3 regions of the Lysinibacillus zambalensis genome follow, and region 1 is predicted to be linked to each of the others. Evidence: riboswitches for the same ligand, from Rfam matches in the RefSeq annotation. Region 1 holds a riboswitch; each other region holds the start of a gene.
The links. Region 1 has a riboswitch for cobalamin ahead of ABNX05_RS16255 (ABC transporter substrate-binding protein). Riboswitches for the same ligand answer to the same signal wherever they lie in the genome.
Positions count from the first base shown of each region.

Region 2: another riboswitch for cobalamin. It lies ahead of ABNX05_RS11845 (ABC transporter substrate-binding protein); the one in region 1 lies ahead of ABNX05_RS16255 (ABC transporter substrate-binding protein).
Region 3: another riboswitch for cobalamin. It lies ahead of ABNX05_RS03155 (ribonucleoside-diphosphate reductase subunit alpha); the one in region 1 lies ahead of ABNX05_RS16255 (ABC transporter substrate-binding protein).

Region 1 is NZ_JBEGDG010000012.1:86,579-97,868, forward strand. It holds gene ABNX05_RS16230 (acetyl-CoA C-acetyltransferase) at 1-752, opposite strand, end outside; gene ABNX05_RS16235 (heterodisulfide reductase-related iron-sulfur binding cluster) at 1,082-3,304, opposite strand; gene ABNX05_RS16240 (cob(I)yrinic acid a,c-diamide adenosyltransferase) at 3,761-4,324, opposite strand; gene ABNX05_RS16245 (adenosylcobinamide amidohydrolase) at 4,495-5,970, opposite strand; gene ABNX05_RS16250 (FecCD family ABC transporter permease) at 5,967-6,968, opposite strand; gene ABNX05_RS16255 (ABC transporter substrate-binding protein) at 6,965-7,930, opposite strand; cobalamin riboswitch at 8,428-8,610, opposite strand; gene ABNX05_RS16260 (acyl-CoA dehydrogenase family protein) at 8,757-10,424, opposite strand; gene ABNX05_RS16265 (class I adenylate-forming enzyme family protein) at 10,426-11,290, opposite strand, start outside.
Region 2 is NZ_JBEGDG010000007.1:159,098-170,387, reverse strand. It holds gene ABNX05_RS11855 (hypothetical protein) at 1-725, shown strand, start outside; gene ABNX05_RS11850 (GTP-binding protein) at 1,063-3,003, opposite strand; cobalamin riboswitch at 3,143-3,329, shown strand; gene ABNX05_RS11845 (ABC transporter substrate-binding protein) at 3,499-4,494, shown strand; gene ABNX05_RS11840 (precorrin-3B methylase) at 4,556-5,233, shown strand; gene ABNX05_RS11835 (LacI family DNA-binding transcriptional regulator) at 5,638-6,651, shown strand; gene ABNX05_RS11830 (nucleoside hydrolase) at 6,704-7,666, shown strand; gene ABNX05_RS11825 (ECF transporter S component) at 7,688-8,284, shown strand; gene ABNX05_RS11820 (energy-coupling factor transporter transmembrane component T family protein) at 8,354-9,097, shown strand; gene ABNX05_RS11815 (energy-coupling factor ABC transporter ATP-binding protein) at 9,094-9,960, shown strand; gene ABNX05_RS11810 (energy-coupling factor ABC transporter ATP-binding protein) at 9,953-10,771, shown strand; gene rbsK (ribokinase) at 10,780-11,290, shown strand, end outside.
Region 3 is NZ_JBEGDG010000002.1:65,757-77,046, reverse strand. It holds gene ABNX05_RS03215 (aspartate kinase) at 1-809, shown strand, start outside; gene ABNX05_RS03210 (hypothetical protein) at 1,041-1,223, shown strand; gene ABNX05_RS03205 (adenosylcobinamide amidohydrolase) at 1,431-2,114, shown strand; gene cbiB (adenosylcobinamide-phosphate synthase CbiB) at 2,111-3,067, shown strand; gene ABNX05_RS03195 (pyridoxal phosphate-dependent aminotransferase) at 3,054-4,202, shown strand; gene ABNX05_RS03190 (histidine phosphatase family protein) at 4,485-5,099, shown strand; gene ABNX05_RS03185 (bifunctional adenosylcobinamide kinase/adenosylcobinamide-phosphate guanylyltransferase) at 5,112-5,687, shown strand; gene cobS (adenosylcobinamide-GDP ribazoletransferase) at 5,727-6,503, shown strand; gene ABNX05_RS03175 (histidine phosphatase family protein) at 6,476-7,075, shown strand; gene ABNX05_RS03170 (bifunctional adenosylcobinamide kinase/adenosylcobinamide-phosphate guanylyltransferase) at 7,072-7,416, shown strand; gene ABNX05_RS03165 (ECF transporter S component) at 7,724-8,218, shown strand; gene ABNX05_RS03160 (hypothetical protein) at 8,215-8,898, shown strand; cobalamin riboswitch at 9,009-9,196, shown strand; gene ABNX05_RS03155 (ribonucleoside-diphosphate reductase subunit alpha) at 9,359-11,290, shown strand, end outside.

The sequences.
Region 1 (11,290 bases):
CCAGGTGCATTACCTGCTGTAATCGTTCCATCCTTGTCAAAGGCTGGCTTAAGTTTTGCAAGTACCTCTATTGTTGTACCAGCTCTTGGTGCCTCGTCCGTATCGACATGAAGCGGCTCTCCCTTACGTTGTGGAATTTCCACAGGTACGATTTCTTCAGCAAAGTAACCCTTCTCAATTGCTGCAAGTGCACGTTCATGACTGCGAACAGACCAAGCATCCTGCTCCTCACGGCTTAACGAATATTCTTTGGCCGTTACATTGCCGTAGATTCCCATATGCGGCCTTGTCTTATCGAAAGCACATGTTAAGCCATCATATAGCATGCCATCTACCATTGTTGAATCGCCCATGCGTAAGCCTGTTCGACCGTTTTGTAGATAATACGGTGCATTGGACATAGATTCCATACCACCAGCGATTATTACTTCTTCGTCCCCTAATCGAATTAGCTGATCCGCTAGTGTTACAGCACGCATCCCTGACGCACAAACTTTGTTAATCGTTTCTGTTTTCACTGCTATCGGTAAGCTTGCTTTGATCGCAGCCTGCCTTGAAGGAATTTGGCCCTGTCCCCCTTGTAAAACGGAGCCTAAAATTACTTCATTCACTTCAGCAGGCGAAATATTCGCTTTCTCAAGTGCCCCTTTTATGGCGATCGCGCCTAAATCACTAGCGCTTAATGCTGATAGTGAACCCCCAAACTTACCAAATGCAGTTCTTGCTCCTGCTAAAATTACTGCTCTATTCAAGTAAAACACCCCTTTTGTTTTACGTTCTAGAAGAAGTATAAGAGCATTAATGTTGACTGAACGCTCGCTCGACCTCTATCGATGAAAAATGGGAGTATCAATTATGCCACGGCATAATTGTTTCCAGAATCGGCTTTGTGCAAGCACAAAGATCTCCTTTCCGATTCCGTGACATCCGCCGGAGGCATTAACTTCTTTCAGCGAGTGTTCAGACACCCGCTGAAAAAGTTATAGTTAACTCCCATTTCCATTTAATCTTATTCTACAAAACAATTATTTATTGTGCAATTTATATTTTTCAGATAACTAAAATATTTCTGCAATAACCGTCATTTTTCTGCGTTAACCTCTGCTTTCTCGTTTCGTTCGACACTATCCACAGAAGCTACTACTTCTTCAACCATTACATCCGCTGCTTCTTCAACAGACTCCTCGACAGCTTTCACTTTTTCACCAAATACTGAACGCTCTAATAGTTCTGCAACATCGAATGTACCGATTGTATCTTCAACCTCTTTTGCCTTCGTACCATCCTCAAGCATCGTTAAGCAGTAAGGACATCCAGAGGAAATAACTGAAGCATTCGTTGCTAAAGCTTGCTCTGTTCTTGCTACGTTAATTCGGTTGCCGACATGCTCTTCCATCCACATTAAGCCGCCACCTGCACCACAGCACATTGCTTCCTCACGATTACGCTCCATTTCCACAAGCTTAATACCTGGAATACCTCGTAAAATCTCACGTGGTGCATCATAAACATCGTTATAACGACCTAAATAACAAGAATCGTGGAACACAATCGTTTCATGAACTTCATAATTTAACGCTAGACGATTTTCATCAATCAATTGATTCAATAGTTCAGTATGGTGGTAGACCTCGCCCTTCCAGCCAAAGTCTTGGTATTCATTTTTAAAGATGTTGTAAGCATGAGGGTCAATTGTAACGATTTTCTTCACGTCGTTTTTCTCAAATTCATCAATATTCGCTGTCGCCAGCTCTTGGAATAAAAACTCATTTCCTAAACGACGAGGAGTGTCCCCAGAGTTTTTCTCTTTATTTCCTAAAATCGCAAACTTCACGCCTGCCTCGTTTAATAGACGACAGAATGCTAGGGCAATTTTTTGTGAGCGGTTATCAAACGCCCCCATCGAACCTACCCAGAATAAATATTCCATTTCTTCGCCTGATTTTTTCAGCTCTTTCACTGTTGGAATATGAATTGTCGGATCTAAGTCACGCCAATTTTCTTTTTCTTTACGGTTTAAGCCCCAAGGATTGCCTTGACGTTCGATATTTGTCATCGCGCGTTGTGCATCAGGGTTTACTTTTCCTTCAGTCATTGTTAAGTAACGGCGTAAATCAATAATTTTATCGACATGCTCATTCATAACAGGGCATTGATCTTCACAGTTTCGGCAAGTTGTACATGCCCAAATCTCTTCTTCTGTAATGACTTCGCCGATTAAAGAAGGGCTGTAGATATCTTCAATAACTGCCCCCTCAGCACCAGCTGCCATCGCTAACTGATTCCCCTTTGTTTTAGCAAAGAATTGATATGGTACCCAAGGCTTTTGCTTTGTCTCAACAGCACCTGTAAATGTTAAATGATCACGTAGCTTCACGATTAAATCCATCGGTGATAGCATTTTCCCTGTCCCTGACGCTGGACACATATTTGTACAACGTCCGCACTCTACACAAGAATATAAATCTAGCATTTGTTTTTGTGTGAAGTCTTGAATACGTCCAACACCAATTGCTGGAATATCCTCTTCATCTTCAGCATTTTCTAATGCTTCAAAATCGATTGGTGTTAAAGTACCTGTACGATCTAAACGATTCATGTACACATTGATTGGACTCACAATTAAGTGGAAGTGCTTCGATTGTGGTACATACACTAAGAATGTTAATAGAATTAATAAGTGCGCCCACCACATTACATAGAAAACAACTGCCGCTGCTGATGCTGGTAAGAAGCTAAAAATAGCAGCAATGCCAGAAGCAACTGGCTCTGTATAAGTTAGTTCTTCACCATGCCAAATTAGTCCCATACCATTTGCAAGCAATGTGGATACCATTAACCCGCCAATGAATATTAAAACAAGCCCATTTTTCCAGCCTCGTTTTAGACGTACTAGCTTTTCTACATAACGACGGTAAAATGCCCACACAACCGCCACTAAAATCATTAATACTACAAGCTCTTGGAAAAATGTAAACACACTATAGAAAATGCCAAGCGGCAAATGTGATCCAGGTGCTAACCCCTTCCAAATTAAATCAATGGCACCTAGCTGCACCATCAAAAATCCATAGAAGAACATAACGTGAATTAAACCACTCTTCGGATCTTTTAATAGCTTATTTTGGCCAAGTACATTGACCATAAGATAACGAATTCGTTCTTGAACACTTTCATCAAACTCAACCTTTTTCCCCAATTGCACAAACTTATAGCGTGTTTTTAACAGATAGAAAAATAACCCTACTGCATAAAGCACAACCACGACTGTTAGAACAATGTTTGCAATTACTAATGGACTCATGGTTGGTCCCCCCTTTAGTTTGTCGTAAGTTTCTCTCTTTGTAGTAAATTTGCTAGTTCAATCATTATATTCCTATTCTAATAAATGAGTGAGCATTCAGTCAACATAAAACGGAAATATTTCTGATAATTTTATATTCTTACATTTTACAAGATAAAAAGCCACCCTGAATTTTCAAAGCGAGCTATTAACCACTATAGAGATTTATTCATTTATATTATGAATCTATCTTTTAATTGTCTTCAGATATTCAAAAAGCCGATTTGCATCATGTTTTTGATGACAAATCGACTTTTTCAAGTGTGCTAGATTTCAACGTGATGCCTTTAGCCTTTCGTAAAAACCAAAATTATTCCGATAAAAGCTAAAATTGTTCCGATAAATCTTCAAAGTATTCTTCGAAAAACGAATTCATTACAATAACGTAGAGTTCATCCACAACTTTTAGTGATCAAGTTATTTTTTAAACACATTGCCGCTTCGAATATATTCAATATCCGCAACATTCAATCGGAAATTCACAACACGTGCAACCGCAAATAAATAATCAGATAGACGGTTTAAATATTTTTGTACAATTGTCGGTACATCTTCGATTTCCTTCATAAGCGTTACCATTTGACGCTCTGCTCGACGCGCTACTGTACGAGCAATGTGTAAAGTTGCAGCTGCTGGTGCACCGCCTGGTAGAATAAAGCGTTGTAACGGTGGTGCTTCATCTGACAATGCATCAATACGCGATTCCAACACTTCAATCGGCTGCTCTGTAAGCTTATAATGACGCTCCTTCATAACATTAGCAAGGTCTCCGCCTGCATCAAAAAGCTCATGCTGAATCGTTTCTAAATCAATTAAAATATCCTTGAATAGCTCACGATCTAGTTCACTAATAGCCTTACCAATAAAAGAATTTAATTCATCGATGGCCCCATATGTCTCTACGCGTAAGCTATCTTTGTCAACGCGTCCACCGATAAGACTTGTTTTCCCTGTATCGCCTGTTTTCGTGTAAAGCTTCATTTCTCTCATCTCCTAGAATTGTTTTTTATCAATTTCGCCTTGGCGTAATTGTTGCTGTCGCTACGTTAGCACTACGCTTTCGCACAGATAAACAATGCGTCCGGATTTTGAATTGTGCCCGCACAATTCATTCCCTTGAAAATCCGTGACATCCGCCGGCGGCATTATCTTCATTCAGCAAGTGTATCTGCTGAATGAAGATAATTTTTTATTGCCTGCACAGTCGTTTCAAAAACACCTCTACCGATGATCTTACCTACATCAGTAATGGGACCGCCGTACAGCATTTCTTCCCCTTTTTGTGTCGCTGCAATCAATAAACTATCTGTAGCAGTACCTGTTGCAATCGTACCACTAAGCTCATCACGAATATTTTCTGATTGCATTGCCTTTGTTTTCGCCTCATTAGCTGTCATCATTGCTTGGAAAAACGCTTCTTCTGATAAACAGCCATTCACGATGACCCACGTATTTATAGTACCAATATATGGTTCATCTTGTCTTTCATGTGCACGAGATACATCAACAGCATTACCAACCCCAGCCGTAACAGCTACAAGAACGCTACCAAAAGAAGCTTGAAATTCATTAATAGCTACAAGATTTGTTGGGACAGCTGTTAACATGACGACTGTACTTGTAGATGAAAAGTGCTCCTTTAGTAAAAATTCAGCGACCTCTCTCTTTACATCATTAATCACATAATCTATTGGTACAGAGCGATTTAACAGACAATCATACCAACCGATACCCGGATTATGGACAGCTGAGGACACCGTTTTTAAAGGAAACTCTGATTGAAGCTTAATGTACTGATCTGTAACAGTGAAATTTTCTTTTTTAATGACAGCACGTTGCTGATGTTCAACGGTGGCTGGCATCATTGTAATTTGAGGCTTTGGAATTTCTGGATGTGCATAAGTTGCCACTCGAGCATGATAGACATCTTCAATTTGCGAAGCGACTAATACTTCATGCGGCGCCCCAAATGCCCGCATCCGTCCTTCCTCCATTAGTAATAATTCATCACAGTAAAGAGAAGCTAAATTCATATCATGCAGTACCATAATAACGGTCAAACCACATTCTATTGCTTCCTTTCGTACCATATCTAAAATTTGACGTTGATGCGCAATATCTAGATGGTTGGTCGGCTCATCTAGCAGCAATATTTCCGCTGTTTGTGCAAGCGCTTGGGCGACAAAAACCCTTTGCTGTTCACCGCCCGACAAAAATTCCATCGGTGTCTGTTCATAGCGTTTTACACCTGTTTGCAGCATTGCATGTTGCACTGCTTGTTCATCACGAGCAGACCAGCTTGAAAAGAAGCCTGTTTGATGTGGATAACGTCCAAGAGATACAGCCTCCCTTACACTGTTTGAAAATGTATTAACATGTAATTGTGGCAGCACTGCCATCTTCTTTGCTAATGCACGAGCAGTGTAAGAGCTACTGTTTTTACCATCTACTAATACAGTGCCTGCAGTTGCTGGTAGTATGCCACTTATTACTTTTAACAGTGTGGATTTCCCACTACCATTCGGCCCTAAAATCCCTAGTATTTTACCTTTTTCAACGGAAAAACTTATATCGTGGACGATCGGTACGTCTTCATAACCACCGGAAAGATGTTCAACAACAATCATGCCCGTACCCCCTTGCCTCTACGTTGTTTATAAAAAATATAGGAAAAAACGGGCGCCCCAATAAATGCAGTAATGACACCAATCGGCAGCTCTCTTGGCATAATAATTGTTCTTGCTATTAAATCACAAATAATTAGCAAAGTTGCCCCATTTAAAAATGATAACGGCAATAAATGACGATGATCTGAACCCCAAACCATTCTCGTCATATGAGGAACAACTAAACCAACAAAGCCAATCGTTCCAGAAACAGCTACCGCTGCTCCTGTCAACATGGATCCACCTACTAAAATAATATATTTACTACGTTTAACATTGACACCTAAATGCTTCGCACGTTCTTCACCATATAACAGAACATTTAACTCACGTCTTTGTGTCCAAAGCATAATAGAGCCAATAATGACAAACGGAATGATCATCTGAACGTAAGGCCAACCACGCATCGATACTGAACCGAGCAACCAACCGATTACTTGGCGTAGCTCCTCACCAGATAATGCAATCATTAATGAAATCAAGGAACCTAAAAACGAACTAAATATTACCCCTGTTAAAATAAGAGTTTCCATTTTTAGTGAACGGTCTACTATTCTAGCAAAACCCATAACAGCAAACATTGTTAATATGGCCCCTATCATACTAAAGACTGGCAATGTAAAATGACCGATTACAGGTATTGAGACACTAAAGAAAATCGTCATCACTGCGCCAACTGATGCACCGGAGGAAACACCTAACGTATAAGGATCAGCCAAAGGATTTTTTAATAGGCCTTGAAAAGCTGCCCCTGCAATAGCAAGTGATGCCCCTACAAGCCCTGCTAGCATCACTCGAGGTAAACGAATCTTCCATAAAATATTGGCAGCTGTTTCATCGGCCGCCGTATTCCACAATACTTCTAATGGAATATGAACCGAGCCTATCGCTACACCACACCAGATGCTAATGATTAAAAGCGTAATTGCTGTTACATAGGCTACAATTGTTTTACTCATTTAAACGCCTCTGGGTAAACGGCCTTTGCTAATTCCTCAAAACCATCTGCTAATCGAGGACCTTGACGACTTGTCATACTTTCATCCACTTGTACAATAGCTTTATTTTTTACGGCAGTTACTGTCTCAAAGCCTGGACGTTGTGGAATTTTCGTTAAAATATTTGGTACATAATTATATGCCACAACAATGACATCTGGATTTTTCGCAATAATTTGTTCAGCTTCAATTGGATACCAGTCATTTACATCTGCTGCCACATTTTCGGCATGAATCATTTCTAGCATTTCATTCATAAATGTACCTTTACCAGCTGTATAAATCTGTGGCTCATCAGACGATTCTAAAAAGACTTTCTTTGGCTCAACACCCTTAAGTTTTGTTTCAACTTCTTCAATTTTATCCTTCATATTTGCGACTATTTTTTTAGCCTCTTCTAGTTTTCCCGTTGCACGACCAAGCTGTTCAATCGTTGTGTAAGTTTCATTAAAGTTTTTTGCATCCGCTACAACAAATACTTTCACACCGGCAGCCTCAAGCTGTTCAATTGCTCCTTTTGAATAACTCATACCGGATGCATGTGCAAAAACGATATCTGGCGTTAACGCAATAATTTGTTCAATATTATAATCTACACCGCCAACCTTATCTTTTTTAGTAGCCTCTGCTGGATAATCGTCATTATCTGTTACACCTACTATTTCATCATTTAAGCCAAGACCAAATAAAATTTCAGTGTTACTTGGAATGAGAGAAACTATTTTTTCAGGAGGTGCTTCTAGCGTAATATCTTTGCCAACAGCATCTGTTATCGTCATTGGAAATGTTGCTTGATCTACTTTAGATGTCTCTTGCTGCTCAGCAGATGACGGCTTGTCATTTGTCGCCTCTTTTGTGTTGCACGCTGCAAGCAAGCCAACAGCTAAAAATGCTGATAATCCTATTTTCCAAAATTTCTTCATGTGAATCCCCCTTAGTCTATCTGTGCATAAAGTTAACGACTTGTTTATCTGATTGATCGATACATTTTAGGTTTTATCGTTTAAGGTTGTGGAGTTGTTTATCTCTCAACGTTGTGGGGATATCGTCCAACTTTTTAAGTTTATCACCCAACTTTGTGGATTTATCGACCACATCGTGTGTTTCCGCACAACATTATGGGGTTATCACCCAACATTTTAGGCTTATCGTCCAACTTTTTAAGTTTATCACCCAACTTTGTGGATTTATCGACCACATCGTATTTCCGCACAACATTATGGGGTTATCACCCAACATTTTAGGCTTATCGCCCAACTTTTTGAGTTTATTACCTAACGTTGTGGGGGTATCGCCCTCTTTTTCAAATTTATCGATATTCAGCTTACAAAACAAATACCCCTCATCATAAAAAAAATGAGGGGGTCAAATTTGCACAATATACATATACAAAATCCACCATCCTATCCTCGTAGGCTACAACGTGTTTTCTATAAAGGCAGGTCTCCTGGCTCGTGCTTCATACGCTTTTTCAAGCCTTCCCGAAATTTTCAGTGGCGCAGATTGAAAAAACTCACACTTACAGTGGCGGGACCGCATCGGAATTACACCGATTTCCCTTTTCACTTTACTTAAGTAAAGAACCTTTATAATATTCAGTTGATTGTATTATACATGAAAATCAAAGAAGTCGCCTCCATTCGAGACGACTCTTCATCAAATCAATTATGCTCGTCATAATTGCCACAGGACGTGGCGTGCTTAGACTGGGTTCCTCTATTTCAGCGGATGTTTGGACGCTGAAAAAAGTTAAACTATGTCAGAAAAATACTGTACCGTTTTCATTGGTGCACCCATTTCTCGTAATGCCCATGTATTCTCTAAATAAATGTCTGCTAGCTTCTCATATTTACCGCCGAATCTTTGTGCCCATTCAACTGCTACAACACTTTCATATAAATGTGCCATTTGCTCTGCGACCTTTTTTGCTTCAAACGTTTTTGTTGCATCATCTAAACGGCTAAATGTTTGCCAAGTTGAATCTAGTTTTGCTAATTGCCCTACTACAATTTCAACTAATGGACTGTCAGCCAGTTTTTCTAGACGTTCCTCCATAACACGAACAAACATTTCGTGCACATGAAACTTATCTACTAAACGAATGAGCTCTAAAGCTAAAATATTTGCAGTCCCCTCCCATACGGTAAGGACCTGTGCATCTCTTAATAACCGAGGTGTAACAAAGTCTTCAATATAGCCGTTTCCGCCATGTAATTCAATGGCTTCACTCGCATAATGTACAGCTTGCTCAGCGGTTTCTTTTTTCATGATTGCAATATACAAGCGGTTCAAAATGATGTCCTCTTTATTCCCCTGTCCACTAGTTACTTTATCGTATAGCTGAATAAGATCAAAAACCGTAGCAACTTCTACATGAAGCTTGGCAGCAAATTTCCCTAGTGTATCCTGGATCATAGGATATTGCGTTAAAGGCTTACCAAATGCATGGCGATTTGTCACATAGTGCTTCGCCTCTAAATAGCCGCGACGCATGATGCCGATAGAAGCAACTGCATTGCAAATTCTTGATAAATTAAGCGCCTCCAACATATAGTAAATCCCTTTATTCAGATCACCAACAACATATGCGAGCGCCCCATCAAATTCCACCTCACCAGAAGGTACTGCTCTAACACCAAGTTTATCCTTTAAACGCCGAACGCGCAGGTTATTAACTGTGCCATCATCATTTCTCCATGGAACTGCAAACAATGTTAAACCCTTTGAGCCTGCACGAGCCCCTTCTATGCGTGCCAATACCATAGTCACTCCACACATTCCAGCGTTAGATGCAAAATATTTCTCACCATATAAACGATACTGATTGCCGTCCTGCCTTGCCTCTACAACATTCGCTCCGACATCAGAGCCACCTTGGCGCTCCGTTAAAAATGTAGCCCCCTCATAGAGCTCTGTCTCTCCAGTTGCACAAACATGTGGTAAAAAGCGCTCCTTCACCTCATCACTCGCATAATGATCAAGCAGATAAGCCGTTGCCATCGTTAACGTAACAGGACAGTAAAAGCCTGGTTCAGCATGTGATAGTATATAGCCTTGAGCAAAGCTATACACATAGTTGCCCTTTCTACCTAATTGCGGAATATCTTTATGCACATAGCCAACAATGCCAGTATTGTACGTCTCTTCAATTGTTTTTTTATAACCGTCATTGACCCAAATCTCTGACACTTCTTCACCATAGGCATTATACCTTTGTAATCGAGGTTCACCCTCTCTATCCGTATGTTTAGCTCTCACATCAATATCTCCTGCACAAAGCTCACCGAAATCTGTTAGCTCACGTGTTGCATATTCCGCAAACTCTTTATCTAGCATCATTTCTAAAACGTTTTGAAGTGTATCATTCTCTTTAAAAAAGTTTGTTGTTTTCATTTCTTCCTGCTGTAAAACCTTCATTTTATCTCACCTCTTGTCCTTTCAACGTTTGTTTTAGTATTTTGCCTGATGCATTTCGTGGTAGCGCTTCTACACGTTCGAACATGCGTGGAATTTTATATTTAGCAAGATGCTCCTCCAAATAAGCTTTAAGTTCGTTCTCGTCAATTTCTGTTTTAGCAGCATAAACAGCCTTCACGGTTTCTCCCCACTCCGGATGTGGTACACCTATTACAGCAACTTCAAATATTCCCTCATAACTCAACATACGATCTTCAATTTCTTTCGGATAAATATTCACACCGCCTGAAAAAACGACATCCTTTTTACGATCAACAATCCAAATATAGCCGTCCTCATCTAAGCGAGCTAAGTCACCTGTTTTCAGCCAGCCATCTATAAATGCAGCCTTTGTTGCGATATCATCCTTGTAATAGCCCAGCATATTGCTCTCACCGAATAACACAATTTCTCCTACTTCACCAACACTGACATCTTCTCCAATGTCGTTGATAATACGCAGCTCTGCTCCAAGTGGTGCACGTCGCCCAACGCTCCCCGCCTTCGTTGCATGCTCTTCACCAAGCAATATTGAACCGTTTGGCCCAGCCTCTGTTAAGCCATAGACACAAGTTAAATTTTCTGTTCTAAAAGCTTTTTGTAAATGACGGACTTCGTTTTGTGATAACGGTGCGCCACCATATGCCCACCATTTCATCGATGATAAATCAGCTGTTTGCAATCTTGGCAGTTGGGCAGTTAACAAATATGCAACAGGCGCTCCAAAGAAATGCGTCGTCCGCTCCTGCTCTATTGAATCAATAAATAAATCAGGTGTAAACGTTGGTGTTAACACGTTTGTTGATCCTACAAGTACCCCTGCCATT
Region 2 (11,290 bases), on a different contig from region 1:
AATATGCAGAAATGAAAATTTGTAAGCAGCCACGCACTGAAGTTGCCAAGAAAGCTACAACAAGAATGGTTGTAGAATCCCTTGTCGATCAATTAATAGCTAGCAATCTTATTAGTAATGAACGATTGTTTGATCAAATTTTATATAACAAAGATATTATTTGGATTCAAAATGAAAGTTTTAATGGCCACCTTTTTGCAAAAGCAATTATTACAGATCAACTTAAAACAAAAACAAATGATTTTATGATGTATATGCCGACAAATCCAATTGTGTACGATGTTAATGGTGAACATTTTCATTTAATTACACGTATCGATTCGACGCGTGCAAAACCAAATCTAGAGCGACTTTCCCAAGCCCCTAAGCCAATACTAAGTGCTGCTCGGGTCAATGATTTATTGTGCTCGATAGTGATGCGCTTTTATGAAGTATATGTAGAGGATTTATCACGAGTAGTTTATAAAAATAATCAACTAATCAATTTTATAGAGCGAGAGTATCATCAATTTCTAAAAGCTGTGAAGGAACTAAATGATAATCATTTCAACTGGCACCCACGTGGAAAAGGTCATGAACTATTGCTTGAACTGATTGATAATTTACAACTTTTGAAAAGTCGACCTGGCAAAGTTTTAATGGATTTCTCACAATCCCAAAGCTACGTTGTGGTGGAATCTTCATATCTTATTAATAAACAGGGACAGAAAACGATACAAGCTTAGTAAATTAAAAATGTGCGGGATGAATTTCAATTCCCCGAGGTGAAGGTATATGCCTGACAAGGTAGAGAATGGAGTTGTCAGTATAGGGTAGATACCCGCGCGAAGCAAGAATACCCGCGGAAGGAAAGGGAATACCCGCGGAGAGAAGGTAAATACCCGCGGAGAGAAGGTAAATACCCGCGCGAAGCAAGAATACCCGCGGAAGGAAAGGGAATACCCGCGGAGAGAAGGTAAATACCCTCGCGAAGCAAGATTACCCACAAAAGTATAGAAATTCTCCACGAAACATAAGAAAACAGGACATTGATCTAACAAATCATGTCCTGTTTTTATGAATTTAGTCAATACAATGCATTGCTGCTTGTGCTTCGTGCCATGGAACAGAGTAGCCCTTGCCTTTTGCGCAAAAAATACTAGAGGATGTATAGTCGGGATCGGCGTTCTTATCGTAGCTGATTTGCGCAATAATTTCTTCTGTATTGTGACATGTATCGTAGCCATCAAATTGTAGGGAAAGTACGCCTTTCCCATTGGTGTAGGCGGCAAAGGTTGTACTGTAGCTCATAAATGTTGAGACGGGGGCCCGGCCGGTTACAATCGCGTCATATTCAGTTATGATTGGTGCGTCAAATGTACCAGCAGCTTGCTGAATGTCCGTCATCATGCGGCCGATGAAATCACTAGGAGCTTTAAGTTTAAAGCGGTAGTACGGCTCTAGTAATATATTTTCTGCTTGTTCGAGCCCTTGCCGTAATGCACGGAATGTTGCTTCACGGAAATCGCCACCTTCAGTATGTTTATTATGTGCGCGTCCTGTTAAGAGTGTGAAGCGAATATCTGTAACCGGAAAACCGGTTAACAGCCCATGATGATCGCGCTCGAATAAATGTTTTTCAATGAGTCGTTGATGTCCAACTGATAAATCATCTGCGTGGCATGCATTGACAAATGTATTGCCGGTGCCGCGTGTATTTGGCTCCATCAATAAATGGACCTCTGCGTAATGCTTTAATGGCTCGAAATGACCGTAACCTGTCACCGTTGTGGTGATCGTTTCCATATACAAAATCTGTGGTTCGCTAAATGAAATGTCTAACGAGAACCGTTCATGAAGCACTTCGATAAGAACCTCGAGTTGGATGACACCCATAATATGAACATGAATTTCTTGAAATTTTTCATGCCATAGCACACGTAATGAAGGTTCTTCTGCTTCAAGAATACGGAAAGTTTTTAACACGTCCTTTATATGCTGAGTGCCTTCATAATGTACTTTTGCCTGTAAAGTCGGTACTAACTCAAAGGGCTGAGAATTATTCGAAGAACCAATAATATCGCCGATGTTTGCTAGACTAATCCCTTTTACTGCGAAAATCTCCCCGGCCTCTATCTTTTGAGAAGTTTCATACCGGTTGCCATTGTATAGTCGAATCTCCGTCACTTTTTCAGTCACGTCTCCAAATGAAAGTTCATCACGGACATGTAACGTTCCTTGCAAAGATTTGATAAAAGTTAAGCGTTGATGTCCATCATGACGAATTTTAAACACCTCACCTTGAAACGGAGCGTTGTTATTAAATTGTGTCTCTGTAAGGAGGGGGAGCTGTGTTAGGAATTCCTTTATTCCACTATCTTTTAAGGCAGACCCAGTAAAACATAGAAAGGCCTTTTCCTGTTTAATCATCCTAGATAAATGAGTAAGGCAGCTAGAGCTATCCAATGTTTCATTGAGAAAAGCATCGAGAAGGTGTTCATCACGTTCAGCAAGCCACTCCATTATGTCGTTTGAAACATAGTCGGAACGGAGCGGTTCGTCTACGAATAAAACATCTGCAGAGCAATCCTTTTGAAGCGCAGCCATTACAGCTTCAACATCTGCTCCTTCACGATCAATTTTGTTAATAAAAAAGAAGGTTGGAACATGATATTGGCGTAAAAGTTGCCACACTGTTTCAGTATGACCCTGTATTCCTTCGACAGCACTAACAATAATGATGGCATAATCCATAACCCGAATGGCACGCTCCATCTCTGGAGAGAAATCGACGTGCCCTGGTGTATCGATTAATGTATATGTATCATCCCCAAGCGTCATGCGGCCTTGCTCCGCAAAAATCGTAATGCCTCGCTGACGCTCCAGCTCATGACTATCTAAAAATGTGTCCTGGTGATCCACTCGTCCACGAGCTTGAATACTGTTTGTATGAAATAGTAACTGCTCAGAAAATGTTGTTTTACCGGCATCCACGTGAGCAAGTACTCCAATTGTTACATGCATAAAAAGATCCTCGTTTCTATTCATTCATTTAACAACATTGTAACAGAATTGGTATAAAAAATATTTCATATAGTGTTTATGTCGCAATAGTGTTAATATATGTATGATTGCGAATCTACTAGTCAATCTATATATAACAAAATAAAAATGACGTATTGGTGTAAATGACCTTTGTTATTTGCTTAAAAGGGAAATCGGTGCAAATCCGATGCTGTCCCGCAACTGTAAATGGGGAGTCTATACAAGATGCCACTGTAGCCACGCTATGGGAAGGCGTATAGATGATGAACCTAAGCCAGGATACCTGCCAATATGTATTTATTACTGAATCCACGAGGATGGGGATAGTGAATAGGTTGAAAAACCTTTCTTTTGCTATGCTAACCTCTTGGAAACAAGGGGGTTTTTTTATGCCCTTTTCTAAAATCGCTATCTGGTAGCATAGGAGTCTAAACGATTTCTTTCTATATATTTAACATCAAAGGAGAAGAGGACATGAAGAAATGGAAAAGCGTATGGCTAGTCTTTGCGATCGCAATGGTGGCTATATTGGGTGCATGTAGTGAAAAGGACAAACTAGAATCTGCTACACAAAGTGAGAAGGTAGAGCCTTCACAAGCTGAAAAGTCAGACATAACGATTAAAAATAATGGAACAACGCAAGTATATAAGGAAGCCCCCAAAAAAGCGATTAGCTTAAATCAGCACGTGACAGAAATTATGTTAGCTTTAGAGCTAGAAGATTCAATGGTAGGGACGGCGTACTTAGATGACAAAATTTATGAGCCCCTACAAGCGGCCTATGATAAAGTGCCTGTGTTAGCAAAACAGTATCCTACAAAGGAGCAGGTTATTGATGCAGAAGCAGATTTTTTATTAGGTGGTTGGAAAAGCGCCTTTGGAGAGAAAGGTGTAGGTACACAAGAAGAGCTTGAAACATTAGGCATTCACACTTATTTACATACAGCCTCAATCATGACGAAACCAACTTTAGACGATATTTTCACAGATATTCGAAATATCGCAAAAATTTTCCGTGTTGAAGATCGTGGAGAAGCACTAATTGAAAAAATGACAAAGGATGTAGAGAATGTCCGTGCAAAACTACCGCAAAATGGAGAAGAACTGCCTGTTTTAGTGTTTGATAGTGGTGATAAAGAGATCTTCACTGCAGGACAAAACATTATGAATGAACTTGTTACGATGGCCGGCGGTAAAAATATTTTTGGTGATGTAGAATCGGGTTGGACTACGGTGTCCAAAGAAGATACAGTAGAACGTAATCCAGCGGTCGTAGTTGTCATAGATTACGGAGAAACAACAGCGGAAGCAAAAATAAACTTCTTAAAAAATGATCCAGCCTTGAAGGAAATGGAAGCAGTGAAAAACGAACGCTTTGTGATTCTACCACTTTCTGCTGCATCTGAAGGGGTACGTGCTGCAGAAGCCATTCAAATTTTGGCGAAAGGCTTCTATCCTGAGAGTTTTTAAGCTATCCAATAAATGGGGGGCTAGCAATTGGCTAGCTCCTTTTTCATAAGGAGAAGTATTTATGAATGCATTCCGTTCGAATATACCGGACAAAACCTTCGAAAACTTAAACATTAATGGGGATTTTACTCGCCTTGCCGTAAGCCCAGGCATTATTAATAAACATTATACCCCTGCACAATTCCAAACAATAGCAAAGGTTGTAGGGGAAAAGGGTGCCATAAAATACTCTGCCTCTTACAGCATATTATTATCTATCCCAACAGTAGAAGTTGAAAAGACGATTGAGGAGCTAGAAGACGCTGGCCTTTATGTGGCAAAGCAAGGTCCGATTGTAGAGATGAAAGCGTGTGATTTTTGTGATGGTGACAAAATGGAGGCAGCACCAATTACAGAAAAGCTATATCATTCATTAAAAGGAATCACTGTCCCTACAAGATTACGTGTAAACGTCAATGGCTGTGCCTCTGCTTGTTATAATGCGGTGTATGATGATATTGGGCTTGTTTATCAAAAGGATAGCTTTGATGTCTATTTAGGAGCAGTGCCGATGGGAGCGAATGCAAAAGCTGGGACACTCTTTGCGAAAAAGGTAGGAGTAGAGCTTATTGAAGGCTTTCTAAAGCAAATCATTGAGCTCTATCAGAAACATGCTCGTCCGAATGAACCCTTTTATAAATTTTATCGCAGAACAAATTCTGCTGATTATTGGAAAGATTTAATCTTACTATTATCATAACGATGTCTCTTAGCGACTGATTACGTCTGATAAATCGCTTCATGTGATGATAGAAAATTAGAAGTATTTTATCATCAACATATCAATTTGCCTTACTAAAGAGGCTTGGGCATAAGAAAACTAAAATTTTCACATTTTAAAGCGCAAGAATTTATCATTTTAAAAACTGATTTCTTGCGCTTATTAAGTTTTGTCCCATCTTCTTATTTACAAAAAATATTGTTGAGTTGTTTCGATTTCATATAGATAGTGTTACTTGTCATAACAAGGCTTGTGTTTATTATTTTCTGATTATTCAGAAATAATAATGACAATTTGACTATGTCATGATATGGTAGTTGAGAAAACGTTTTCGTAAAACGTTTTCTTAAAATGTGATTTTATAGTAATAGTAGGTGAAGATTGTGAGACGATGGACCATTAAAGACATTGCGAAACAAGCGGGTGTTTCCATTACCACTGTTTCTCGAGTATTGAATGAAAAAGAAGAGGGAATGTCTCCAAAGACACGTGAAAAGGTACTAAAAGTTATGGAGGAGGTAGATTTTCAGCCTAACCAATTTGCTCGTGGTCTTGTTACGAAGCGATCGAAAATATTTGGGTTAATTATTCCGAACATTTCTAATCCTTATTTTCCGGAATTATGTAGGGGGGTGGAGGATGAAGCGAATGAACGAGAATATAGTTTAATCATCTGTAATTCTGATGATCAATCTGATAAAGAGAAGCGATATTTGCGACTATTAGAAGAACAACAGGTAGATGGAATCATTTTTTCTGCAAAAGATTCTTTGGAGTCTTCGGATGAAGAGCAATTATCGCGTGCAAAAATTCCTTTCATTCTCGTTGATAGGGGAAAAAGTGAAAAAAATCATTCCAGTGTTTTATTAGATAATGATAAAGGTGGATATTTAGCAGGAAAACATTTAACAGAACTGGGACATAGAAAGATAGCGTGCATTATTGGTCCAAAGTCTATTTCTTTGACTAATGACCGTTTAGAGGGTTTCAGAAGAGCATTGGCTGAATCAGGGGTTGAACTTTCGCCATCGCAAATTATTGAAGGGGACTTTCAGATGGAAATGGCGTACCAAAAGTCCAAAGACCTCCTTATGAAAAAAGAGGTAACGGCAATATTCGCCTTTAATGATGTGATGGCATTCGGTGTTTATCGTATGGCTCACGAGCTTGGGATTCATATACCAAGGGATTTATCCATCGTAGGCTTTGATGACATTCCGTTAGTATCTGCATTAATACCAATGCTTACTACCATTCGTCAAGATACTTATCTAATGGGACGGGAGGCTGTGAAGCTTTTAATACAAAAACTTGAGAATAATGAAACGCAATCTATTATGTTTAATCCGACTCTAGTAGTACGAGAAAGTAGTACATCACCTAAATTATTACTGTAATTTATCATCATAGAACAGTAAAAATTATAGATTAACTATAGGAGTGAACTTGATGAAAAAAATACCAGTAATTATTGATTGTGACCCAGGAATTGACGATGTAATGGCGCTATTATTAGCTTTTTCTCGAGATGATCTGGACATAAAATTAATTACAACGGAACCAGGAAATCAAACTCAAGAAAAAACGATCTACAATGCTAGAGCTTTTACAAGTTACATGAAACAAAATATTGAAATCGCAAGAGGATTAAAGGAACCTTTATTCCGCGAACTTGAGGTTGCTAATGATGTTCACGGGGAGAGTGGGTTAGGAGAAGTTATTTTTCCGGAGCCGGATTTATTTGAAAGCGATAGAACAGCCTTAAATGCTTTAATTGCTGTTTTAACTGAAAGTGAAGAACCTATCGTTTTAATCGCAACTGGCCCACTTACAAATATCGGAGCATTACTACTTGCTCATCCAGAAGTGAAAGAAAAAATTAGCTATATTTCGTATATGGGTGGTGCAGCTGTATCTGGCAATATGAGTCCTTTTGCAGAGTTTAATGTATATGTTGATCCACATGCAGCCGATATCGTTTTTCGTTCTGGAATTCCTATCATTATGAGCGGACTTGATGTTACTCATAAAGCGTATATCAATATGGAAGAATTGAATCAAATTGAAAGTATGGATACAGATTTATCTCAAAAGATTGGGGCAATGCTGCGCTTCTATATTTTAAATGCAAAAAATAATGATTTTCAAGAAACGGATTTTGAAAATAGTTTTCGTTTGCATGATCTTTGTGCTGTGTCCTATGTTGTCACTCCGGAACTTTTTGAAGGGAAAAATTGCTTTGTAGCGGTTGAAACAGAAGGGCGTCATACTGCTGGTGCGACGGTTGTAGATTACATGCACCGTTCTGGCAAACCTCATAATGTAAAAGTTTTGCATTCGGTAAATCGTGGAGCTTTTGTCAATCAATTTATGGAAGCGGTTGCGAAAATGGGCCGTCAAATCAATCAATAATAAAAAGGGTGGGAATCCAAGATGAAACGTAGTTTTAAAGATGATTTTAATATGATGTCTATGCTTCTTATTCCAATTGGTGTAGCTGTTAATATTGTCGGTTTTCAAATTGCTAACGTTTTAAGGCTCCCTATTTTTCTTGATACGATTGGAACCATTTTAATCGGAGTCGTTGCTGGTCCTTGGGTTGCATTACTTGCTGGTTTAATTACCAACCTTATTAATGGTATTTTCAATCCTACGTATTTTCCATATGTCATTACATCGGTGGCAATTGGGTTAGGAGTAGGATACTTGTCCAAAGGTGGAATGTTTAAAAATATTCCTAAAACGATTATTTCCGGAATTGTGATTACATTTATTGCTGTTATAGTTTCTGCTCCGATTACAGTGTTAGTTTTTGGAGGAGCAACAGGAAGTACAGGATCTCTCCTTACAGCAACATTCCTTGCTTCAGGACAAAAAATTTGGAGTGCCGTGTTCGCTTCATCCTTTATCTTTGAAATTGCTGACAAAGTAGTATCTGCTCTAATCGTTTACTTTATTGTAAGAAAAATGTCTGATCGCTATTTATCAAAAATGAATTACGGGACTCTATACATGAAACGTGAAGACTGACAGTAGTTTCATGAATTCTTTCCGTTCTGCCTGAGCGGAAAGATCTACTTTTTCTGAGGAGGGTTCACAGTGCAGAAAAATTTCATTCAACAATTGCATCCATTGACTAAATTTTTCTTTGCATTACTTGTATCAGCTGCCGTACTTATAATTCCAGGGTTTAAATTTTCATTTCTAGTTTTTCTAATTTTACTTCTAATCGCTGCCGCTGCAAGCGTTTTGAATGAATTTTTTGGAACTGTTGTGAAGGCTTTGTTATTTTTACTAATTATCGTTTTCCTCATGCAGCTCTTTTTCTATCCAGGTGATCATCTGATTGGACAATGGGGAATATTCAAATGGACTGAGGAAGGCTTGAATTATGGATTATCGCTTACTTCTCGTATTCTTGCGATGGGTTCTGCCTTCATATTATTTTTCCGTTTGACAGAGGTTCGTGACTTTGTAAAATCGCTAGAAGATGCTGGCTTACCTCCAATGGGAGCGTATGTTGTTTTATCCACATTACAAATTATTCCTGAAATGCGACGCCATGCTAACACAATTATGGATGCGCAAAAAACACGTGGAGTAGAAACGGAAGGGTCAATGTTCATAAGAGCTAAAGCATTTATTCCAACCTTAACTCCTCTCATATTATCATCTATATCAAGTACTGAGGAACGAGCAATTACTTTAGAATCGAGAGCATTTTCTGCTCCAACAAAGAAGACTAGTTTGCATAAGTTAACAAAAAGTACAGCTGATCGAATTTTACCATTCGTCTATATTCTCATTTTAGTAGGATTGGTGTTATGGAGGATACTTACATGAATAAGATCATTGAAATGAAAAATGTCTCCTATCGATATCCAGTTAGTGATGATTGGAATATAAAAAATGTGTCTTTTACAATTGAAAAGGGGAAATTTACAGCCATTATTGGCAACAATGGATCGGGGAAAACGACTCTTTGTAATATCATACGTGGATTCATTCCACACTTTTATAAAGGCAACCTTGAAGGGGACGTTATTGTCGATAATAAAAGAATAGTAGAATACCAATTAGGTCAATTAGGAGAAAAAATTGGATATGTCTTTCAAAATCCTTTTATCCAAGTATCAGGAGTAAAAGATACTGTCTTTGACGAAGTAGCGTATGGGCTCGAAAATTTAGGTGTAGAAGTAAATGAAATAATAGAGAGAGTAAATGAAATATTAAAGCTTATTAAAATCGAGCATTTACGAGAAAAACACCCAATGGAGCTGTCGGGTGGTCAACGCCAACGTGTTGCGCTTGCTTCAATCATCGTAATGAATCCAGATATCCTTGTCATTGACGAGCCAACATCTCAGCTAGACCCAATTGGAACGGAGCATGTATTTAATATCATTCGTCTTATGAAAGATAAGGGGAAAACAATTATCCTAGTAGAACATAAAATGGACTTAATTGCTGAATATGCCGACAATTTAATAGTCCTCCACGAGGGAGAAATTGCTTTACAAGGTTCGACCCGAGCTGTTTTTGCCGATTCACGCTTTGGAGAATATAACATTCAATATCCTCATGTAACCGAGGTCGCTCTTAATTTAAAGAAAAACGGTGTTGCATTAAAATATGTCCCGATTCGTAACGAGGAATTACCTGAAAGCATTAGTTGGGCAAGCATAGGGGAGTGTACTTATGACTGAACTTCAATTTAAAAATGTCAGTTTCGCTTATCCCGATGGAACAAAAGCATTAGAAAATTTGACACTTACTGTTCCTGCTGGGCAACGCTTAGCCATTATTGGACAAAATGGGGCCGGAAAGACAACGGCAGTAAAATTAATGAACGGTCTTTTAAAACCAACTGAAGGCGAGGTAACTGTTGGGGATTGGCATACAAAAGATTATACGACAGCACAAGTTTCTCGAAAGGTTGGCTATGTATTTCAAAACCCGGACGATCAAATTTTCCATAATAATGTGGCATTAGAAGTCCAGTTTGGTCCTAAAAATATGGGCTTTGATTCAGAACGTGTATCGCTTTTAACAGATTGGGCGATGAAAGTATGTGGAATTTATAATGTTTCTCACGAAAATCCTTATAATCTTCCCTATTCGGTTCGTAAATTTGTTACCATTGCGTCCGTTTTGGCAATGGATTCCGATGTGATTATTTTAGATGAGCCGACAGCTGGGCAGGATCGGGTCGGATTAGATTTATTAAGTAAGCTTTTAGACGAATTAGAGGGAAAGGGAAAAACTGTTATTGCGATTACGCACGATATGGAATTTGTCACGGATTATTTCTCTCGTATTGTTGTAATGGCAAATCGAAAGATTATTGCAGATGATGATTCAGAACGCATTTTCTATAATCCTTCGATATTAGAAGAGAGTATGCTGAAACCGCCTGCAGTTGCTAAAATTGCCAACTTATTGGGTTTGGAGAAAGGTATTTTGACAAAAGACCAATTATTATCCGTATTAAAGGAAAGAGTTTTAATGAGAGGGTGATAACTGGTATGGATATTTCATTAGTTGGGAGCATTAACATAGATCTTGTTTATCGTGTTCCTTATATCGTTAATAATGGTGAAACGCTTCATAGTACGTTCCATAGTGTTCATTTCGGTGGAAAGGGTGCGAACCAAGCTGTAACTGCAAGCCAGCTAGGAGCAAACGTTCATTTTATTGGAAAAGTAGGTAAAGATGATTTCGGGGAACAGGCTATAGACAATTTAAGAAATAAAGGCGTTTATGTTGATTTCGTTCAAAAGGAAGGAGCAACTGGGCAAGCGATTATTCAAGTGACAGATGCCGGTGATAATGCGATTGTTTTATTTTCCGGTGCAAACTTTTTAGTTACTCCTAAACAAATTGAACAAGAAACACATATCTTTTCTTCAAGTAAGGTACTCCTTCTTCAACTTGAAATACCGCTTGATACAGTTGAAAGGGCCGTGGAAATCGCATCTCATCATAGAAAAATCGTTATCCTAAATCCAGCACCAACTCATCGATTACCAGATTCAT
Region 3 (11,290 bases), on a different contig from region 1:
ACACTAAAGCGGGCATACTACGAACATTTGATCGGGGTGGCTCTGATATTACAGGCTCTATTTTAGCAGCTGCTGTTGAAGCAGAGCTTTATGAAAACTTTACGGATGTGGACTGCGTGTTCTCCGCGAACCCGAAAGTTGTGAATGATCCAGTGGAAATTAAAGAAATTACGTATCGCGAAATGCGCGAATTATCCTATGCAGGCTTTTCAGTTTTCCATGATGAAGCGTTAATGCCTGTCTACAAGATTGGGGTGCCCGTTAACATAAAAAATACAAATAATCCATCGGCCCCAGGTACTCGTATCGTACCAAGACGCTCTGTTACAGGACGTCCAGTTACAGGTATCTCGGCAGACAGTGGCTTTTCAACTTTATATGTGTCAAAATATTTGATGAATCGTGAAGTAGGCTTTGGACGTAAGCTTCTTCAAATTTTGGAAGATGAAAATATTTCTTATGAACATACACCGTCTGGTTTAGACGATATTTCTGTCATTATGCGTTCAAACCAAATTACACTAGAAAATGAAGAACGAATTCTTTCTCGTGTGAAAAATGAGTTACATGCAGATGATGTGCAAATGCGTCATGGTTTCTCGATGATTGTTATCGTAGGCGAAGGTATGCGTAATAATACAGGTTTAGCGGCACGTGCTGCAACTGCGATTTCTAAAACAGGTGCAAATATAGAGATGATTAATCAAGGTTCATCTGAAGTTAGTCTAGTATTCGGAGTGCTACAAGAGTTTGAAAACCAAATTTTACAAGCGCTTTATGAGGAATTTTTTGCACATGTGCGAGTGTAAGGATATATAGTGAAACTTTTAAAAGTGGGGAGTTCTTTATCCCCACTTATTAATTAGTGTTCACGGGCAGTTTGCCTTTGCCTTTGCTTAATTAATGGGTAGAGGTGGGGCAGAAAAAATACTGCTTGTTAATGCGAGGGGATAAACGCTAATCCTTGAAACGGATTAGTGTTTTCTTTTTGACGAGAATACTGTAAAATCGAGGGCGTACACAGATTGGAGGTTTTTCTTTTGAAAAAATTATCGATTGGTATGCTTCTATCAATGATTGGCATACTATTTGTTTGTTTAACGATTATGGATATTTTACCGTCCTCGACTAAAACAATGAAAATTGTCTATGTCGGTATTGGTTGGGTATTTATTATTGCAGGATCCGTCATTCGTTTTAAAACTTTAAAACAAAGACAATAACGAAATATCGCGAAATTGAATTGTGGCAACCTGTGAATTTATGATACAATTTCAAAAAAAATAAATAATTTGAGTATTATGAAGTTGCGATGCTGTGTGAAAATTCAAAAGCTTTAAATTGGGGAAAGATGATTAATTTAAGATCAACAGTACAAATTCTTCTTTGTAAGAATTTGTTTTTTTATTTTCTGAATAGGAGGCGAGATTATGTCAGCACTTCGCAAGGGCGATATTCATATTTCTGACCATTATGTTGCCGTCCAAACAGATTCACCGATGAAGGTAGTATCCTCAGCCGTACATAATCCGGGTTTTGGCTTTTATACTCATTTGATGAATCGTTCAGTGCCCTATACGTATGATGAGCGAAAACCACAGCTAGAATTGCAACGGTTTTTACAGTCTGAGGGCTTTCCCATTGACAATACGGTGGCGATGATGACGGCAGTCTACGCTCGGTATGCGACAGTTCGTGAATTTACATATGAAGGAATTCATCTTGTCATCATGATTACTGCTGGTCTTGGCAATGCCGTCGATATTACGCGAGCTTTTCATCGTCAGGAGCAGTATCATGCGGGGACTATTAATACGTGGGTACTAATAAATGGGAGATTGTCGGATGAAGCATTATTTCAAGCGATGATTTCTACGACAGAGGCAAAGGTTAAGGCACTTATTGATGAGGGCATCACTGATCCAACAACGGGTACACAAGCTACAGGTACTTCAACAGATAGCTTGTTGATTGCTTCAACAGAGGAAGGTGACTACCATCAATATGCTGGGCCGATTACGATGCTTGGCAAAATCATTGGCCATGGTGTTTATGAAACGATGTGCGATGCCATTCAAAAATATAAAAAAGATAAGGAGGAGAATCCGTTATGATGGCACTGGTGATTGCCTGTATCATTGGGCTTGTTTTTGATTTAATAGTGGGTGATCCTCCTAAAATGCCTCATCCGGTACGCTGGATTGGAAAACTCATTCAATCTCAAACAGAGTTATGGAATAAAGGAAGAATGAGAAAACTCCGTGGCATGGTGATGGCGCTTGCTGTAGTTGGTACAACGATGTTTGTTGTGACGGCCATTATGCTACTAAGCTATAAGGTGAGCCTGCTATTTGGCATAGTGATTGAGGGCTTACTTATTGGGATTGGACTAGCACAGCGTAGCTTGAAGGAAGCGGCGATGGCTGTCTATGAACCGCTCGTCAAAGGCAATTTTACTGAAGCTCGTGTGAAGCTATCCTGGATAGTCGGCCGTGATACGGAGAAACTTGACGAGGATGAAATTGTTCGTGGTGTTGTGGAAACAGTCTCAGAAAATACGAGTGATGGCGTAACAGCTCCATTATTTTATGCCTTTTTATTTGGCGCTATAGGGTTATGGGGCTATAAAGCTGTTAATACGTTAGACTCTATGATTGGCTATAAAAACGAACAATATAAAGACTTTGGTATGTTTGCAGCAAAGCTAGACGATGTACTTAATTTTATTCCAAGCCGATTAACAGGTTTACTTATGGTGCTTGGGACGAAAAATGAAACGAATGTATCTCTCGGGAAGCGCTTAAAACGGTGGGCTCAAGATGCGAAAAAGCATCCAAGTCCTAACAGTGGTTATTTAGAAGCAGCTACAGCTGTTCAATTAGGTGTTCAGCTTGGTGGGAAAAATACATATAAGGGTGTCGTTTCTTATCGAGCAATAATGGGAGAGAAATTGGTCCCATTAACAAAAGAGCATATTGCAACGTCAGTGATTCATATGCGCATCGCGACCTTGCTCTTTACGCTAGTAATGTTATCAGTGGAGGTGTTAATTTTTGCAATTACCTAATCACGGAGCGAATCCGCAAAATGTTTATCATCAGCTAGGACTTAATATGCCGGAAAAGGTGTATGATTTTAGCGAAAATGTGAATTCGGCAGGGCCACCACCGTTTGTCGAGGCACGTTGGCGGACATTTTATCCGCTAATTCAACGTTATCCAGATCCAGACGGTGAGCCGTTTTTATCAAAGGTAGCAGCTTTTCATGCTGTGCCAAAAGATTCTATATTACTAGGTAATGGTGCATCTGAGCTATTTAGTGTTTTAGTTAGACGCTACAGCAATAAGCGTGTTATTATCGTACATCCAACTTTTTCAGAATATGAACGAACATTAACAGCTGCAGGCGCTGAAATTGTGCCAATTATTGTAGAGGATATTGTTCACTATACATTGCCAATGGAGCATCTGAAGCGTGAAATGGTGAACGCGGATGCTTTATATATTTGTACACCGAACAATCCAACAGGTGTGCTTCCAAAGAAAGAGGAGCTGCTCGAATTAATCTCTCACGGTGCAAAGGTCAATTGTGAGCTTGTCATTGATGAGGCATTTATTGACTGGGTAGATGAAGCTTATTCATTAATCCAGTATGTGGCAGAAAATCCTCATTTGATTGTCGTTCGTTCGATGACAAAAATGTATGCGATTCCAGGATTACGCCTAGGCTATTTAGTGGCGAACCCGGTAGTTGTTACTGAGCTAAAGTATATTCTACCGCATTGGAACTTGAATGCCTTTGCCCTAGTTATTGGGACAGGCTGTTTAGATGAACGCACATACTGTAAGCAAGCCATTGCCTATGCGAAAAATCAACGACAATCGCTACAGAGCTATTTACAGGAACATGGTTGCCAGGTGACAAATAGTGTAACGAATTATGTATGTTTTGCATTACCGAAAAATCAGCAAGCAGATACATTTTTTACATATTGTTTATCAAAGGGCGTCGTACTGCGTCATACAAAAAACTTTATGGGCTTAAATGGCGAATGGTTCCGTATTGGGATTAAAGATATTGTAGCCATGACGTATTTACAGAATTGTTTGCAGGCGTGGTTTAACTTCATTCAGCAGAAGTCTTCCACCTCTATAGATGGTGATATGAATACAGATTTAAGCTACTATTCAACGGGTATTTAAACACCTGTACCTGTCGCTACAGCGCCACGTTCTGTGGTAAAGATTGAGTGACCAACATCGCGTTGGCCCAAAGCCTCCGGCGGATGTCACAGAATTGGAAAGGAGTCCTTAGGGGATGTTAGCCTAAAACCATCGCATCTATGCGATAACGGCTAACTGACCTGCATCGGTAAACACGCCACGTCCTGTGGCATTACCGAAATGACCGACATCGTGCAGGCCTAAGCACAAAGCGGATTCCGGACGTAATTATGCCGAGGCATAATTGATTGCAAATAAGGAGTGAGAAAGCTGACGACTTTTTATTTAGTAAGACATGGCGAAACAATGTGGAATAAAGAACAACGGCTACAAGGATGGTTAGATTCGCCGTTATCTGTAAATGGTATTTTACATGCAGAAAAACTTCGAGATCATTTGAAAAATATTAATTTTACAGCGGCATATAGCAGTTCAAGTGGTCGTGCGAAGGAAACGATGCAAATTCTTCTAGCTGATCGACAGCTTCCAGTCTATGAAGAGGAAAATTTACGGGAGATTTTTTTAGGAGATTGGCAAGGGAAAAAAGTCGAGGACATCGTGATTTCTCATCCGGATTATGAATTATATACTGATTATCCTGGACAATTCGTTGCAACCCATACGGAAAGTTTTGGTATGGTAACAGAACGAGCGATGTTTACGTTAAAGAAAATAGCAGAAAAATATCCCGAGAATACTGTTTTAATTGTGTCACACGCGGTAACGATTAAGTGTATCATTAACGCTATTTTAGGGCGAAGGGTCGATCAGCTATGGACAGAGCCATTTATTAATGGTACAAGTGTAACGATTATTGAACAAGTCGATCAACAATGGCACGTTCAAGAGATCGGCAACATTCAACATTTACTATAGGAGGGGAAACCATTGCCACTGATTTTCATTACGGGGGGAGTACGCAGTGGTAAATCCCACTTTGCTGAAAAAGCGGCTGTTACTCACTATCAAACAGAGTCTATACAAGCGCAGCGGCTTATTTATATTGCTTCCGGCGTAGCGTTGGATCGTGAAATGGAGAAGCGGATCATTCGACATCAGGCAGACAGACAGGCGCAAAATATCGAGTGGCTGACGATAGAAGCACCTTATGAAATCGCAAATACTTTGCATAAACTGACTGATGGAGATGTCGTGTTATGGGACTGTGTTACGACGTGGTTAACAAATGCGTTTTACGAAGGTTTTGATGCGGGAGCTCCCTGTGTGGAACAACCTGGATGTTTAGAAATGAAACTTGAGGTTTTAAAAGAGGCGGTAGAGACGTTACTTGAGAAAAGGGTGACGTTTTTTATCGTCTCAAACGAATTATTTGATGAGCCAGCCTATACGAACGAGGAAGTAGAGTTATACCGGCAAATGCTTGGGGAATTACATCAATGGTTCGTGTCTAAAGCGGATGAGGCGTATGAAATCAATTATGGTGTCGTTAAGAAATGGAAATAATGAATGATGCTTTGAAAATAAAAGAAGGTAGGCAAGACGATGAAAAATATCTGGCATAGCATACAACTTGCGTTTCAATTTTTTACAGTTTTGCCAGTACATAAAGAAATTCCTTTAACGAAGGCAACAATTACAGGGATGTTCGCCTTTTTGCCATGGATAGGGGCACTCATGGGTACGACAGTGGCTGCGGTGATCTATGGTTTAACGGAATGGACGGCTAGTAGCGAGGTATTACTTGCCTTTGTGATTATCGGATTATTTGCCATATTTACTGGTGGACTACATTTAGACGGTTTTATTGATATGGGGGATGCTTATTTTTCCTATCGAGATCGTGAGAAGCGGCTTGAAATTTTGGATGATCCACGTGTTGGTGCATTTGGTGTGCTTTCAGTGCTATTTTTAGTGCTTGGTAAATTTGTCATACTTCACGAATTATTCGTACAGCAAAAGTTTGAACTGTGGATGCTTGTATTTATTCCGTTATGTACACGAGTAGGTATGAGCTTTTATTTTATGTCGCTTAATTGCTCAAAGGAAAAGGGGCTTGCCTACTTTTTTAAAACACATATTAAGCCAGGTTTACTAATCTGCTGTATGCTTTTAACATTAGTTGTAGCATACAGTAGCTTGTTGTTTGTAACTGGCTTCACAATTGTTCCGTTCGTGTTGATGGCAGTACTAGCGATTGCTTTTTTAGTCTTTCGGCAATTTACAGTGCGTAACTTTGGCGGTGTTTCTGGGGATTTACTCGGTGCATCAATTGAAGGAATGGAGGTTGTACTGTGGGTGACGTTGTTACTGTGCGCTTAATGAGACATGCACCAACAAAGGAAAATTTAGAAAAGCGTTATATCGGCTGGACAGATTCTTCATTAGCTGATGCATCTTTACTCCCTATTGTAGATCAAGAGGTCACCAAGGTGTATGGTAGTGATTTACTACGCTGTAGGGAAACAGCTTTCCGTTATTTTCCGAATGCAACTTACGTGTCTGATCGGAGATTTCGAGAGTCGAATTTCGGAGAATTTGAAGGGCTCACATATGAGGACTTACAATCAGATCATCGTTATTGTGCATGGTTAGATGATCCTGTAAAGTCTCCACCTCCAAGGGGAGAAGGCTTTGATATGTTTTGTGCACGTGTTTTGGCAGGGTTCACTGCATTACCAAAAGGGGAAGATGTGTATCATCTCGTTGTCCATGGCGGGGTTATTCGAGCGCTACTCGTAGCCTTTGCTCCAACTGAGCAACCTTTTTGGTCTTACCAAACACCGCATGATAAAATGTTTTCTTTAACGTTTTCAAGAAAGGCTTGGGAGGAGAGAGCAAGATGCATGTCTTTATCGGAGGAGCCTATAGTGGAAAAACCGACTATGTCATGAAATTACTTACAGGTCAAAACGTTGAGCTAGTGGATGGCACTCTACCTGATGGCGCTCCTACTTGTGATGTACTAGTAATTAAAAACATAGAGAAATGGCTCGTAACACAAGACCTTGAGGATGATGAACCTCTTGTCAGAACTATTTTGACAAGACTAAAGACCCTTGAAGAAAATTGTGCATTGTATATAATTGTGACCGACATGGGGCGTGGTGTTGTGCCGATGGACAAACAGGCACGATTATTACGTGATACATGTGGGCGTTTGTATCAAGCATTGTTTGCTGAAGCCGAACAAGTCGTACGCATTTGGTACGGTATTGGGGAACAAATCAAATGATATAGTGACTTGCTTGCAGAGTTTGTAAAACACTTCACAAAAGTGGGATGACATTTGCAAAGTCGCATGCTTTGTATATAAGTTGATTGGAGTGGAGGCTGGTCGACTCCTTGGGGATCAGCGATATTGAGGAATGAAGGCTAAAACCATCACATCTTGTGATAACGCCTTCGTGACTAACATCCTGTTGTCCCGACGCCCCCAGGAAGCTCTGCGCGAAAGCGAAGCGTCAGCGATAAAGCGTACAGCCGGAACGGAAATCAACCCCAAGCTTTGATGAAAAAATTTAACGGAAAGAGGCAATGGAATGGATCGACAAAAATTGATGAAATTGACGCTCACTGCCATGGTAGCGGCAATTTGTGCAGTAGGTGCAGTCATTAAAATTCCAACATTTATTACAACTGCTGCGCTTGACTCTGCACCGGCATTTTTGAGCGTTGTATTTTTATCGCCAGTATTAGCTGGTGTTGCGGGAGTCATTGGGCATTTTATTTCAGCCCTAACTACTGGCTTTCCTTTTGGACCACTACATATAATTATCGCAGTGGAAATGTTTATCGTTGTATGGATCTTTGGGGTTATGCATAAAAAAGGCATGTATTTCTGGAAATGGCCTGTGGCACTTATTTTAAATGGTGTCGTGGCACCTATACCATTTTACTTTATTATTAGTCCGGCGTTTTACTGGACGTCATTGACTAGTCTTCCACTGGCAACACTCATTAATCTAGTGATCGTTGCGGTGGCGATGCCAGTTCTGTCGAAGGTGTTTGTACGTAAGGAAGGTCGAGTACATTGAGAAATGCAATAAAAATAGGTGAGCTCATTGCGACAACCGATAATGCCGCTGCAATTGGCGAAAAGCTACAGGATGTTGTGTCTGCTCCAGATCAGCTTACAGCATATTTTACTGCACGTGTTACATTTTTAGAGCAGCTTGCTGCAAATGCTTTACCAAAGCATATTTTACTTGCTAATTTTTCAGGGGATGCTACATGGTCTCGTTATGTTGCAGGCATTCAACAGGTTTTTGAGGAGGCTGGTCTTTTTTGTCCGCAAATAGACGGTAGTTCAGAGACTAATATGCCAACTTTACAATCAGGCTTGTCAATAACGATGCTTGGGGAGCAGCAGAAACGAACAGCAACTAAGCATGAGCAGCTAAGTTGGTACACATATGGTTTGCCACTTGTAGGCAATGAAATCCTTGCACAACCTGAAGATGTCGCACAGCTGCAACCTATTTTTCAAGCGTGGAAAGAGGGAATTGTGCAGCAAGTATGGCCAGTTGGATCAAAAGGTTTACAAGCAGAATTTAGCCGGCTTTTTGGCGAGCAACAGGTCAAAAGTGCATTAAATGTTGAGAAAACAGCTGGTCCATGTGCAGTAGTTTTACTTGGAATTGATCCAGAAAAAGAGCAGCTAGTACAAAAATATTTTCCTAGAAATTTTGAAAAACTACGTAAAACTGCATTGTAATCGGGCTTGCTTCGAGAAAAAGTAGTACTTTAAAAAATTCAAGGGGCAAAACGCCTATTGCAACTATAAACACTATATGTTAGATTTGTTTAGGAGTTAAAACACAATATATAGTATTTTGGACGAGCGGTACCAAATATGGTTTAAAAGGGAATTCGGAAAAGAGTCATCTTAGGCCGAAGCTGTCCCCGCAACTGTAAGTGCTGACAAATGATGAATAGGCCACTGTAAAGAACGGGAAGGCCATCATTTGGAGGAAGCATGAGCCAGGAGACCTGCCGATTTGTTCAAGACAGCAACACATTCTTCGGGGATTGAGAAGTGGAGGCGAGAGATTTGTCCACTTCTTAGTGTGCATGTCCTTCATTTCCATTTCCGATTTTACTGCGATCACGTAACCGATAAGTGTTGCGTGATCGCTTTTTGTGTTGCTGGAGAAAGAAAGGGAGAGAATGTATACATGACAATTCAAATCGAACAGCAAATTGCTAAGCTCAAGAAAAGTTATACGGAGGATGAACTCGAAAGTTTTGTAAGATTATCGGATCGATGGCTACGAAAAAACGACAATGCGACATTTGAAGCATGGGCGGATGCGATGATTTTACAAACGCTTAGCCTAATTGATGAGGAGGAGCCATACTGGACATTCGTCGCAGCTCAAATTTATTTAGAAAAACTATATGATCAATTTGCAATGCGCCGTGGCGTTCCAGTGCAAGATGTTTATAAATGTTTCCCGGAACAATTAGCACGCTATACAGAAGCTGGTTTGTATCATGAAAGTTTAACAACAAAATATAGTGAGCAGGATCTTCAAGAACTCGCTTCCTATTTAGAATCAAGTCGAGATGAATTGTTTACGTATATTGGCTTAAAAACATTAATGGACCGCTATGTAGTCCGTGATTACACGAAAACACCAGTAGAGCTACCACAGGAACGATGGATGGTCATTGCGATGACCCTTATGCAGGATGAAACAGAAAATCGTTTAGAAAAAGTACGTGAATCTTACTGGGCAATGAGTAATTTATATATGACTGTGGCAACACCTACATTATCGAATGCAGGTAAAACACATGGCCAGCTATCTAGTTGCTTTATCGATACAGTAGATGATAGTTTACAAAGTATTTATGACACGAATACAGATGTTGCAACATTATCGAAATACGGTGGTGGTATTGGTGTTTATATGGGCAAAATTCGTAGCCGAGGCTCATCAATTAAAGGCTTTAAAGGTGCATCTAGTGGTGTTTTACCATGGATTAAACAGCTTAATAATACGGCGGTTTCAGTCGATCAGCTAGGTCAACGACAAGGAGCTATTGCTGTTTATTTAGATGTTTGGCACAAAGACGTCTTTACGTTTTTAGATTTACGCTTAAACAATGGGGATGAGCGTTTACGTGCCCATGATATTTTCACAGGGCTATGTTTACCGGATTTATTTATGGAAACGGTTGAAGAGCGCGGGGAATGGCATTTGTTTGATCCACATGAAGTACGAGAAGTTATGGGCTTTTCACTAGAGGATTTCTACGATGAGAAAAAAGGTGATGGCACTTTCCGTACTAAATATGCAGAATGTATTGCGAATCCATTATTAAGTCGTGAGGTCGTACCAGCTATTGATATTATGAAACGTATTATGCGCTCGCAGCTTGAAACAGGCGTGCCGTTTATGTTCTATCGAGATGAAGTAAATCGCATGAATCCGAATAAGCATGAGGGAATGGTTTATAGCTCGAACCTGTGCACAGAAATATTTCAAAATATGTCAGCTACTGAATTCGAGTCTATTACTCTAGAAGATGATGTCATCGTAACACGTCGCAAGCCTGGCGATTTCGTTGTATGTAACTTATCATCTATTAATTTAGGCAGAGCTGTACCGGCTGGTGTTTTAGAAAAATTAATTCCGATTCAAGTACGTATGTTAGATAATGTTATTGCTTTAAATACAATTCCAGTAAAACAAGCAGAGCGTACGAATCTACGCTACCGTGGCATTGGACTTGGAACATTTGGCTGGCATCATTTATTAGCATTGAAAGAAATTCAATGGGAGTCTGAGGAAGCTGTAGAATTTGCGGACAAGCTATATGAAGAAATTGCGTATTTAACGATTCGCGCTTCTAACGATTTGGCAAGTGAAAAAGGAGCCTACCCATTATTTGAAGGCTCAGATTGGCATACTGGTGCGTATTTTGAAAAACGTGGCTACGACAGCAATAAATGGAATGCGTTACGCGCCGCGGTTGCTGAAAAAGGAATGCGTAACGGCTATGTTATGGCGGTTGCACCGAACTCATCAACATCCATTTTAGCGGGTAGTACGGCTACGATTGATCCTATTTTCCAAAAGAGTTATTCAGAAGAGAAGAAG